Linked DNA regions of Aquibium oceanicum. The protein of the gene in region 1 interacts with the protein of each later gene in a pairwise test. Links are inferred from orthologs where the notes say so. Each region holds a gene or a part of one and is shown in the gene's direction. Other genes may lie near its edges.

The links. Proteins that work in one complex are often made in the same cells at the same time.
Region 2: the proteins of ftsH (region 1) and hflC interact in binary tests that used the Escherichia coli proteins (3 or more experiments, as listed by UniProt). The link is inferred for Aquibium oceanicum from one-to-one orthologs.

Annotation. Positions count from the first base shown.
Region 1 is NZ_CP018171.1:5,074,622-5,082,332, reverse strand. Bases 2,870-5,739 are described here. They hold ftsH (ATP-dependent zinc metalloprotease FtsH), read left to right. Parts: upstream 2,870-3,272; coding sequence 3,273-5,207; downstream 5,208-5,739. Other genes in these bases: BSQ44_RS24880 (extensin family protein), read right to left, coding at 5,274-5,739; tilS (tRNA lysidine(34) synthetase TilS), read left to right, coding at 2,870-3,157. Outside these bases: peptidoglycan-associated lipoprotein Pal, read left to right, coding at 51-557; tol-pal system protein YbgF, read left to right, coding at 724-1,710; more of tilS, read left to right, coding at 1,802-2,869; more of BSQ44_RS24880, read right to left, coding at 5,740-6,119; BSQ44_RS24875 (L,D-transpeptidase family protein), read right to left, coding at 6,124-7,098; BSQ44_RS24870 (calcium/sodium antiporter), read left to right, coding at 7,282-7,711. UniProt on the Escherichia coli protein: Acts as a processive, ATP-dependent zinc metallopeptidase for both cytoplasmic and membrane proteins. Plays a role in the quality control of integral membrane proteins.
Region 2 is NZ_CP018171.1:2,760,603-2,764,316, forward strand. What follows is about bases 303-3,301. They hold hflC (protease modulator HflC), read left to right. Parts: upstream 303-1,281; coding sequence 1,282-2,322; downstream 2,323-3,301. Other genes in these bases: hflK (FtsH protease activity modulator HflK), read left to right, coding at 303-1,285; BSQ44_RS13525 (DUF2065 domain-containing protein), read left to right, coding at 2,324-2,509; BSQ44_RS13530 (DegQ family serine endoprotease), read left to right, coding at 2,664-3,301. Also shown: BSQ44_RS13510 (dihydrofolate reductase), read left to right, coding at 1-10; more of hflK, read left to right, coding at 194-302; more of BSQ44_RS13530, read left to right, coding at 3,302-3,714.

The DNA of each region.
Region 1 (7,711 bases):
TGGTTACTGGAAAGTCAAAGTAACCCCGACAATGCGAAGGAGTGGCGGTCATGCGCCGTATCGCAACGCTTACCAGGAATCCCGCCGTCATCGCGCTGGTGATGGCACTCGCGGTGACCGGATGTGCTTCGAAGAAGATCCCGAACAACGCGGCGGACATCGGCCTCAACGGCGCCGGTTCGGCCACGCCGGGATCCCAGCAGGATTTCACCGTCAACGTCGGCGACCGGATTTTCTTCGACACCGATTCGTCCTCGATCCGCGCCGATGCGCAGGCGACGCTGTCGCGGCAGGCGCAGTGGCTGAACCAGTATCCGAACTATGCCATCACGATCGAAGGCCATGCCGACGAACGCGGCACGCGTGAATACAACCTCGCGCTCGGTGCCAGGCGCGCCGCCGCCACGCGCGACTTCCTCGTCGCCCGCGGCGTCCCGGCGACCCGCCTGAGGACGATCTCCTACGGCAAGGAACGCCCGGTGGCCGTTTGCGACAACATCTCCTGCTGGTCGCAGAACCGCCGCGCGGTGACCGTGCTCGGCGGCGCCGGCAGCTGATCCATCAATCGAAGCCGGCGGGTCGATAGCGGCCCGCCGATTTCGGATGCCGTCCATCTCGCTTTGTGCCAAAACAAAATTTGGCCGAAGTCGCAAGGCTTGGTAAATTCGATATCGAGGCGCGACAGCGCCTCCGGCATTCGAAATTCCCAAAGCGAGATCGTCGATGAAATCCACCACGATATTCTGCGCTGCCCTGTCGCTGCCGCTCCTCGTCGGGAGCATGGCGGTCGCGGCTCCGCTCAACAATCCGTCGCCGGCCGACGGCGGGACTCTGCAGCGTCTCCTGCCGCAGAACTGGTTGCGCCAGCCCGGCGAGGCGCCGCGCGTCCAACTCGCCCAGGCCGGCGACCCCCGCGTCGTCCAGCTCGAGGAACAGATCCGGCAGTTGAACGGCAAGATCGAGGAGCTGAACTTCCTCCTTCTGCAGACGCAGGACCAGATCCGCAAGATGCAGGAGGACAACGAGTTCCGCCTCCAGCAGCTCGAGGAAAAGCAGGGGGCAGTGTCGGTCCGTCCCTCGGAGGATACGGCGAGCAACGCCTCCGGCGGTACCGATACCCTCGCGGGCGCGCAGGCTCCCGGAGCCGCGCAGCCGGCGGGCGAAATGCCCAAGACGCTCGGCACGATCACCTTCGACGCCAACGGCAATTCCGTCGGCGGCAGCGCCGGCGGGGGCGAGGAGGACACGGCGTTCGCCGAGGGTGGCAGTCAGGTGCCGGGCGGTGGTACGACGGACGGCACGCAGGTCGCGGCGCTTCCCGCCACCGACAGCCCGGACGAACTCTACCGCAACGCCTACAACTTCATCCTGTCGGGCGACTACGCGACGGCCGAGGCCGGGTTCCGCGAACACATCGAACGCTTTCCCGACGATCCGAAGGCCGCCGACGCGAATTACTGGCTCGGTGAAGCGCTGCTCGGCATGCAGGAATACCGGCAGGCGGCCGAAGTGTTCCTCGCCGCCAACCAGAGCTACCCGAATTCGGGCAAGTCGCCCGACATGCTCCTGAAGCTCGGCGTCTCGCTCGCCGCGCTCAACCAGCGCGATGTCGCCTGCGCCACCTATGCCGAGATCGGCAACCGCTACCGCGATGTTTCCGCCGCCCTCAAGGAGCGGGTGAAGGCAGAGCAGGCGCTCGCGGGCTGCTGACGCATTCGCGTTCGCTCCGCGCTTCCAGCTTCGCTGCCGCGTGGAACCGATGTTCCGGGCCGCCGTTGTGGCCGGCCAGACAGGGGAGCGTATGCTGGACATCAGCCCGAACCCAATCTTTTCCCGCATACGCCTGCCCGATTCGGGGCCGGTCGTGGCGGCCGTTTCGGGCGGAAGCGATTCGCTCGCGCTGCTGATCCTGCTGGAGGCCCATCTTCGCGCAAACGGCAGCGGCGGCGAAATCCTCGCCGTCACGGTGGATCATGGCCTGAGACCGCAAGCCGCGGATGAGGCGGCGATGGTGGCGCGGCTGTGCACCGAACGCGGAATTCCCCACCGGACGATCAAATGGGAAGGCGAGAAGCCGGCGACCGGTGTGTCGGCGGCGTCGCGCGAAGCCCGCTACCGGCTGCTCGCCGAGGTGGCCGCGGAGGCTGGCGCTTCCGTCGTTTTGACCGGACACACGATGAACGATCAAGCCGAGACCATCGCCATGCGGCGGGAACGCGGGGATGGGCGTGGTTTGGCGGGAATGGCGCCCGCCACTCTTTACGACGGCAAGATGTGGATCGTGCGGCCGCTGCTGGCCTGCCGTCGCGCCGATCTCAAGAACGTGCTGGTCGATGCCGGTATTTCCTGGGCCGACGATCCCAGCAACGAGATGGCGCAGTACGAGCGGGTCTCCGCACGACGCGCGCTTGCCGGCCCCGAGGAGGACGAGATCGTCTCCGCCCTCATCGAGCAGGGACGTCTGGCGGCGGAGGATCGTGTCGCCACGGGCGAACGCGCGGCCGAAATCATCACACGATATGCCAGCATCGTCTCTCCCGGCCTGGTGAAGCTCGATCCGGCCTTCGCGCGGGTGAACGACCGCCCGGGTGCGCGTCTGGCGCTGCGCATCCTGCTTGCCGCGGTCGGCGGCCGCGAGCACCTTCCGGACGCGGCGCGGGCGCGAAAACTCTACGAGCGGCTCGACGGCGCAGCCTTTCGGAGCACCCTGGGCGGCGCGGTCGTCGATCTGCGCAAGGCGGGAGTAGGCTATCTGCACCGCGAGATGCGCGCGGGCTGGACCGGTGCCATGCAGGCGGCCGCCGGCGGCGTGTGGGATGGCCGATACCGCGTCAACGGCGGCGGGCTGCCGGAAAACGCCGTGGTCGAAGCGCTCGGCGGCACGCTTGCCGAAGCGCGCGTGCGCGACCGCAACGGCGCGCCGCAGGCCCTGATGCGCGCGGCGATGGCGGCGGAACCTCTCGTCCATGTTCGGCACGCCGAATCCGGCAGCGAAGGAAGCGGCCCGGGCGGGCTTTCCGAGCGGTTGCGGCGACTGCCAGCGCCCTGGATCCGGTTCCTGCCGAGCTTCGATCTCGCGCCCGCCAGGGCCGTGGCGGATCTGCTCGGTGGTGAACCTGTCCCCGAACCGCCATTGCGCAGCCACAATGCCGCATAAGGTCCTTAACCGAATGCCGGGCAAATGCTTGGCATTGGGTTTCGTGAACCCTATGTTAGCCTGAATTCTCCACGATGGACGCGCATCGCCAGCCGGATGCGCACGGGACCCGAAGATGAATCCAAATTACCGCAATCTCGCGCTGTGGGCGATCATCGCCGTTCTCCTGATTGCGCTGTTCAATCTGTTCCAGACGCCGCAGCAGCGCGGCAGTGCGCGCGAAGTCGCCTATTCGGAGTTCCTCCAGGACGTCTCGTCCGGGCGGGTCAAGTCGGTCACCATCGCCGGCGAGCGCATCACCGGCACCTATGTCGACAACGGCGCCGGGTTCCAGACCTACTCTCCCGGCGATCCCTCGCTGGTGAGCCGGCTGGAGGAGCGCGGCGTGACGATCAACGCCCGGCCCGAGAATGACGGTTCCAACTCCATCTTCGGCTACCTCATCTCCTGGCTGCCCATGATCCTGATCCTGGGCGTCTGGATATTCTTCATGCGCCAGATGCAGTCCGGTTCCGGGCGCGCCATGGGCTTCGGCAAGTCGAAGGCGAAGCTCCTCACCGAGGCGCATGGCCGCGTCACCTTCCAGGACGTGGCGGGCGTCGACGAGGCCAAGGAGGATCTCGAGGAGATCGTCGAGTTCCTGCGCGACCCGCAGAAGTTCCAGCGCCTGGGAGGCAAGATCCCGCGCGGCGTGCTTCTCGTCGGCCCTCCCGGCACCGGCAAGACGCTGCTCGCGCGCTCCGTCGCGGGTGAGGCGAACGTGCCGTTCTTCACGATCTCCGGCTCCGACTTCGTCGAGATGTTCGTGGGCGTCGGTGCCAGCCGCGTGCGCGACATGTTCGACCAGGCCAAGAAGAACGCGCCCTGCATCATCTTCATCGACGAGATCGACGCGGTCGGCCGCCATCGCGGCGCCGGCCTCGGCGGCGGCAATGACGAGCGCGAGCAGACGCTCAATCAGTTGCTCGTCGAGATGGACGGCTTCGAGACCAACGAGGGCATCATCCTGATCGCGGCGACAAACCGTCCCGACGTGCTCGATCCCGCGCTGCTCAGGCCCGGCCGCTTCGACCGCCAGGTGGTCGTGCCGAACCCGGACATCACCGGCCGCGAGAAGATCCTCAAGGTGCATGCGCGCAACGTGCCGCTGGCGCCGAACGTCGACCTCAAGGTCCTGGCCCGCGGCACGCCGGGCTTCTCCGGCGCCGATCTCGCCAACCTCGTCAACGAGTCGGCCCTGATGGCGGCGCGGCGCAACAAGCGTCTCGTCACGATGGCCGAGTTCGAAGACGCCAAGGACAAGATCATGATGGGCGCGGAGCGCCGCTCGACCGCGATGACGCAGGCCGAGAAGGAGCTCACCGCCTATCACGAGGCCGGCCATGCCATCATGGCGCTGAACGTCCAGTCGGCCGATCCGCTGCACAAGGCGACGATCATCCCGCGCGGCCGCGCGCTCGGCATGGTCATGCAGCTGCCCGAAGGCGACCGCTACTCGATGAGCTACAAGTACATGGTCTCGCGTCTCGCCATCATGATGGGCGGGCGCGTCGCCGAGGAGATCAAGTTCGGCAAGGAAAATATCACCTCGGGTGCTGCCTCCGACATCGACCAGGCGACCAAGCTCGCGCGCGCCATGGTCACCCGCTGGGGCTTCTCCGACAAGCTCGGTCAGGTTGCCTATGGAGACAATCAGGAAGAGGTCTTCCTCGGCCACTCCGTTGCGCGCCAGCAGCACATGTCGGAGGAGACGCAGAAGATCATCGACGCCGAGGTGCGCCGGCTGATCGAGGAGGCCTACTCCGAGGCGCGCCGGATCCTGACAGAGAAGAACGACGAATGGATCGCGGTGGCTGAGGCGCTTCTCGAGTACGAGACCCTTTCCGGCGACGAGATCCGCCAGGTGATGGCCGGGCAGAAGCCGAACCGCGACGTCGGCGACGACACCCCGCCATCGCGCGGCTCGGCCGTTCCGAAGGCGGGCGTGCACGGCAAGAAGAAGGGCGGCGAAGAGCCCGATGCCGGCATGGAGCCGCAGCCGCAGGGCTGATTGCGTCCAGAGAACTCCATCGGGAACGGCCGGGGCATCGCTCCGGCCGTTTCCGTAGAGAGGCCGCTACTGGCAGAGACGGTAGCCGCTGCTTCGCTCCGCCAGATCGAAGTGGAGGTGGTTGTCGTGATACTCGTCCGAACCGGGGCCGAGTACGGTGGTGAAGTGCATGCAAGCGCCGGCGCGCACGGCGCGCTGGAACGCTTCCTCGATCGTGCCCTTGCCGGCGCGCGGCACGATCGGGATCGGATCGTGATTGTCCAGACCGAAGCCGGAAATGTCGATTGCCGTGCCTCGGGCGTGTTCGGAGATCTTGGCGTCCGGCTGGTTGTTCCGGGTGCGGCAGACATAGGTGGAGGCGTGGGTGATTTCCCTGAGTTCCACGCCCGCGCCCAGCACGCTGACGGCCGGCAACACCTCGTCGTGCACCCACCGCGCGGTCGCAAGCGCCGAAGCACAGGTCATCTCCGTATCGGGTTTGACGATGATGCCCGGCGCCGCCTGGCGCAGATTGTAGGGCCGGTAGACACCGCAAGCCCCCTCGCCGTCGATCGTATCGCGCCGCTCGAACACCGCGCCGAGTGTACGAAGTTCCGCCTCGCACTGCGCGATTTCCGCCCCGTCGACCGGCTCGGGCGACCGGTCCGGCGCCGTGGCCGGATCGGGACCCTTTGCGGCTTCCTCTCCAACGGCATCTGTGTCCTCAGCCGGAGCCTCGTCATCCGAGCCGCTTTCGATCGCCGCATCGCCGGTGGTGTCGCCGGCGGTCTCCGGCTTGGTCTCTCCGGCTTTTTCCGCCGGCTCGCCTGAGTCTTCCGCCCTCGGATTGTCGGGCGGCGCCGGTGCCGTCTCGGGCAGGTCGGCTGCGGCTGCAAGGAGAAGGAGGGCGGGGAGGAGTACCAGGTTGCGCATAGCGCTACTCCTCGAACACGACCGGCACGCCGGTCTCGACGGCATGGGCGAGTTCCCTCGCGTCCCAGTTCGTCATGCGCACACAGCCATGCGAACTGGTCTTGTCGACCTCGGCAGGATACGGGGTTCCGTGGATGCCGTAGGTCGGCTTGGAGAGATCGATCCAGACAAGGCCAACGGGATTGTTCGGCCCCGGCGGAAGCGTCAGCACCTCGTCATTGTCGCCCTGCTGGAAATTCTCGTCGGGCCGGTACGTGTAGGTCGGCTCCGTGGCGATCGCCGTCACCTCGTGGGTGCCGGTCGGGGAGGGAAGCGCCTCGCTGCCGATCGTGACCGGATAGCTCAGGACGAGCTTGTCCGAATCGTCATAGGCCAGAAGCCGCGCCATCGACTTGTCGGCGACGATGCGGTCGATCTGGGGTTTTGAATCCTCGCCGGGAGCGGCGACCCAGATCTCGGTGCCGACGGCTTCGAAATCGGCTGAAGGATTGAGCTTGCGCAGGAAGTCGATGTCCATGTGGAAGCGCTCGGCGATTTTCTCGGCGACGCTGGTGAAGCCGAGCCAGTCCCGCTCGGCGAGTTCCGCATAGTCCTCCGGCAGCGACGACACGATGCGCGACACGTCGTCTTCGGAAACCGCATGGCGGACGAAGGCGTCGCCCGAATACGCCTGGAGCGCTTCCCAGGCCTCCTGGTCGAGCCTGCCGTCCACCGGCATCCCGTTCATCTCCTCGAAAGCCATCAGGGCCTTCTCGACGTTCTCGCCTTCATAGCCGTCGATGACGCCCGGCGAGGCATGCGCCCGATCGAGAAGCACCTGGAGGCGGGCGGCAAGCACGCTCTGTCCATCGGGCAAGGAGCCTTCCGAATAGCTGGCCGCGTTGATCGCGTCGGCCGCGATCTCATCGTTCGGCTGCGCCCAGGCAGAAGCGGAGATCGTGAGGCCGGAGGCCAGAATGGTCGAGACCAGGTGTTTCATGAAGCGGTGCTTCCTTTCGGGTTCCTGGAAGAACGCGCCGATGGGGGAAGCGTTCACACCGCAGGTTCCGCCGAAGGGGCGGTCAGGCGGGAATTGCGAGGAATTTTATCTCCTGCTCATGGAAAACCGTCTCAGGTTGGACCATTTGACGGCTGAGTTGCGCCAGATCGGACACCCCTCTTCATGATTACCTTGCTCATTCTCATCGGCGGCCTTGTCCTGCTCGTCATCGGAGGCGAGCTGCTGGTGCGCGGTTCCGTCAACGTCGCCAGCCGCCTGGGGGTCTCCCCGCTGGTCATCGGCCTGACGCTGGTGGGATTCGGCACGTCTACCCCCGAACTGGTGACTTCGCTCCAGGCCGCCCTCAACGGTTCTCCGGGCATTGCCTACGGCAACATCGTCGGCTCCAATATCGCCAACATCCTGCTGATCCTCGGGATCTCGACGATGATCCTGCCGATTGCCGTAGCGTCGAGCACATTGAAGCGCGACGGGGTCGTCATGATCGCCGTTGCGGTGGCATTCGCCGTCATCGCCGCGACGATGCCGGCCGGCCGTCTGGTCGGGGCCGTCTTCGTGGTGGCACTGGCGTGCTACATCTATCTGGCCTTCC
Region 2 (3,714 bases), 2.3 Mb from region 1 along the record:
ATTTGGCTGACAATATCGTTATATCCGATTCTGATGGTTTCGGGCCGAATTCTGGTCCCTGCGCGCGATTTCGCTTGCGCGCGGCTCCCGCCCGCGTTGAAAGGGTGGGTGCCGATGCCTATAACACGGCCGAACGGCGCGACCCGCTCAGGCAACAATCAGCGGGCGCCGGCTTCGAAACGAGAGGAAATCGATGCCCTGGAGCAATCAGAGCGGAGGCGGCGGTCCATGGGGCGGCGGCGGCAACGGCGGTGGCCCGTGGGGCCAGGGTCCGCGCGGTCCACAGACCCCCAAGGGCACTCCGCCCGATCTTGAAGACATAATCCGTCGCGGACAGGACAGGCTGAAACGGGCGCTGCCCGGCGGCGGCGGGTTCAATCCTGCGATCGTGGCCATCGTCGTCCTGGCCCTCGTCGCGCTCTGGGCATTCCAGTCCGTCTATACCGTGCAACCGGACGAACTCGCCGTCGAATTGCGATTCGGCAAGCCGAAGCCGGAACTGTCGCAGCCCGGATTGCACTTCCACTGGTGGCCGATCGAGACGGTCGAGAAGGCAAACACGGCCGAGAAGCTGATCGACGTCGGCGAACTGCGCGGCGGCACCTCCTCGGGGCTTATGCTTTCGGGCGACCAAAACATCGTGGACGTCAAATTCTCGGTCGCCTACCAGGTGACGGATCCCGGCGCCTATCTTTTCAACGTGGCAAGCCCCGACGAGATGGTGCGTCAGATCGCCGAGAGCGCCATGCGCGAAGTCGTCGGCCGCCGTCCGGCGCAGGACATCTTCCGCGACGATCGCCAGGGCATTGCCGACAGCGTGCGCGACACAATTCAGTCCACGCTCGACGACTACGGCGCGGGCATTGCGGTGAACGCCATCTCGATCGAGGACGCGGCTCCGCCGCGCGAGGTCGCCGACGCGTTCGACGAGGTGCAGCGCGCCGAGCAGGACGAGGACCGGTTCGTGGAGGAATCCAACCAGTACTCCAACCAGAAGCTGGGACAGGCGCGAGGCGAGGCGGCGCAGTTGCGCGAAGAGGCCGCGGCCTACAAGAACCGCGTCGTTCAGGAAGCCGAGGGTGAGGCTCAGCGCTTCGTCTCGGTCTACGACGAATACGCCAAGGCGCCGGAAGTGACCCGCAAGCGCCTCTTCCTCGAAACCATGGAGAGGGTGTTGCGGGACTCCGACAAAGTCATCATCGAGCAGGGAGCGAACGGCCAGGGAGTGGTGCCATATCTGCCGCTCGACGAGCTTCGCCGCCGCCCGGGAGCCAATAGCCAATGACAAACCGCCTCGCATTCATAGCCGTCGCCGTCGCGATCGTGCTCGTCGTCGCGCTTTCGTCCTTCTTCGTCGTCACCGAACGCCAGCAGGCGATCGTCCTTCGCTTCGGCGAGATCGTCGACGTCAAGACCGAGCCAGGCATCTACTTCAAGCTGCCGTTCGGCTTCCTCGAGGCCGACAACGTGCAGATCGTCGAGGACCGGGTCATGCGCTTCGATCTCGACGACATCCGCGTCCAGGTCTCGGGCGGTAAGTTCTATGAGGTGGACGCCTTCGTCGCCTACCGCATCTCCGATCCGCGCACCTTCCGCCAGACCGTGTCGGGCAGCGTGGCTCTGGCCGAACAGCGGCTGCGCACCCGTCTCGACGCCGCCCTCCGCCGGGTCTACGGCCTGCGCGGCTTCGAGGCGGCGCTCTCCGACGAGCGCTCGTCGATGATGCGCGAGGTCGCCGAACAGCTTCGTCCCGACGCCGCATCGCTCGGCCTCGAGGTGCAGGACGTGCGTATCCGCCGCACCGACCTGACGCAGGAGGTCTCGCAGCAGACCTACGACCGCATGAGCGCGGAGCGCCTTGCCGAAGCCGAGAGGCTCAGGGCGCGCGGACGCGAGGCGGCGCAGCGCATCCGTGCCCGCGCCGACCGCGAAGTGGTCGAAATCCTCGCCGAAGCCCAGAAGGAATCGGAGATCCTACGAGGCGAGGGCGAGGCGGAACGCAACTCGATCTTCGCCGACGCATTCCAGCGCGATCCCGAGTTCTTCGAGTTCTACCGCTCCATGGCCGCTTATTCGCAGGCGCTCGAGGGAACGGGAACCACCATGATTCTCTCGCCGGATTCGGATTTCTTCCGCTATTTCGGTAGCGGTGGAGGTGGCGGCCGGGCCAATCCCGTTCCGCCGGCCGATCCGGCGCCCACTGGTGCCTTGCAGGATGGCGCGGACGCCGGAGCGAGCAACGCCGCGCCCGTGGCGCAGGAGCCCGCGACGGCGCCGCTTGCGCCTGCAACGACCGGGACCTCCGTCCCCGCCGCCGAATAGGATGAGCGACTTCTTCGCCGCCCTCGGTCTCGTACTGGTGATCGAGGGCGTCATCTACGGTGGCTTTCCCGCGACGGCCAAGCGCCTCGCATCGCAGATGCAGGAGATGCCGGAAAACGCTTTGCGCTACGGCGGTCTCGCCGCCGTCGCACTGGGGGTCGCCGTCGTGTGGATGGTGCGGGGATAACGCAGGATTTATCCGCCGCGCCTGTATCCTGTCGCAAACGCGCCCTAATTCTGGCAAACGGTCTGAACGTCGGAATGCGTGGCGGCACTCTCGCCTGCCGGGTCCGGCTCCATGCGGCGCCCACGTGGCTCGGGAGAATGTATTCATGGCTCTGATGCGAATGCCGGTTCTTATCCGCAAGACAGCGATATCCGCCTTCGCAGCGGCCGCTTTGGTCGGACTGGCGCTCCCGCCCGTTCCCGCGGTGGCCCAGACTCGCGGACCGGCGTCGGTCGCCGATCTCGCCGAAAACCTGCTCGAGGCGGTGGTCAACATCTCGACCTCGCAGAATTCCAAAGGCGGCGGGTCGGACAACGTGCCGATGCCGGATCTTCCGGAAGGCTCTCCGTTCCAAGATTTCTTCGACGAGTTTTTCCAGAACCGGCAGGGCAACGGCATGCCCCGGCGCGTGCAGTCGCTCGGATCCGGCTTCGTGCTAGACGCGGAGCAGGGCATCGTCGTCACCAACAACCACGTCATCGCGGACGCCGACGAGATCGAGGTGAATTTTTCCGACGGCTCCAAGCTCAAGGCCGAACTGGTCGGCAAGGACACCAAGACCGACCTTGCGGTGCTGAAGGTCGATCCGACGAAGAAGCAGCTGAAGGCCGTGTCGTTCGGCGATTCGGATGCCATCCGGATTGGCGACTGGGTCATGGCCATCGGCAATCCGTTCGGGCTCGGCGGGACGGTGACGGTGGGAATCGTGTCCGCCCGAAACCGCGACATCAATTCCGGACCTTATGACGACTTCATCCAGACGGACGCTGCCATCAACCGTGGCAATTCCGGCGGGCCGCTATTCAACATGGAGGGCGAGGTGATTGGCATCAATACGGCCATCATCTCCCCGTCCGGCGGTTCCATCGGCATCGGCTTCTCGATTCCGTCGCAGCTGGCCGAAAACGTCATAGCGCAGCTGCGGGAATTCGGCGAGACGCATCGCGGCTGGCTTGGCGTGCGTATCCAGCCCGTGACCGACGACATCGCCGAGAGCCTCGGAATGTCGAGTGCGAAGGGCGCGCTGGTCTCCGGCATCATCAAGGGCGGTCCGGTCGACAACGGCGTCATCCAGCCTGGCGACGTCATCACCAGATTCGACGGCAAGCCGATCGATGGGATGCGCGACCTCCCGCGCATCGTTGCCGACAGCCCGGTCGGGCAGG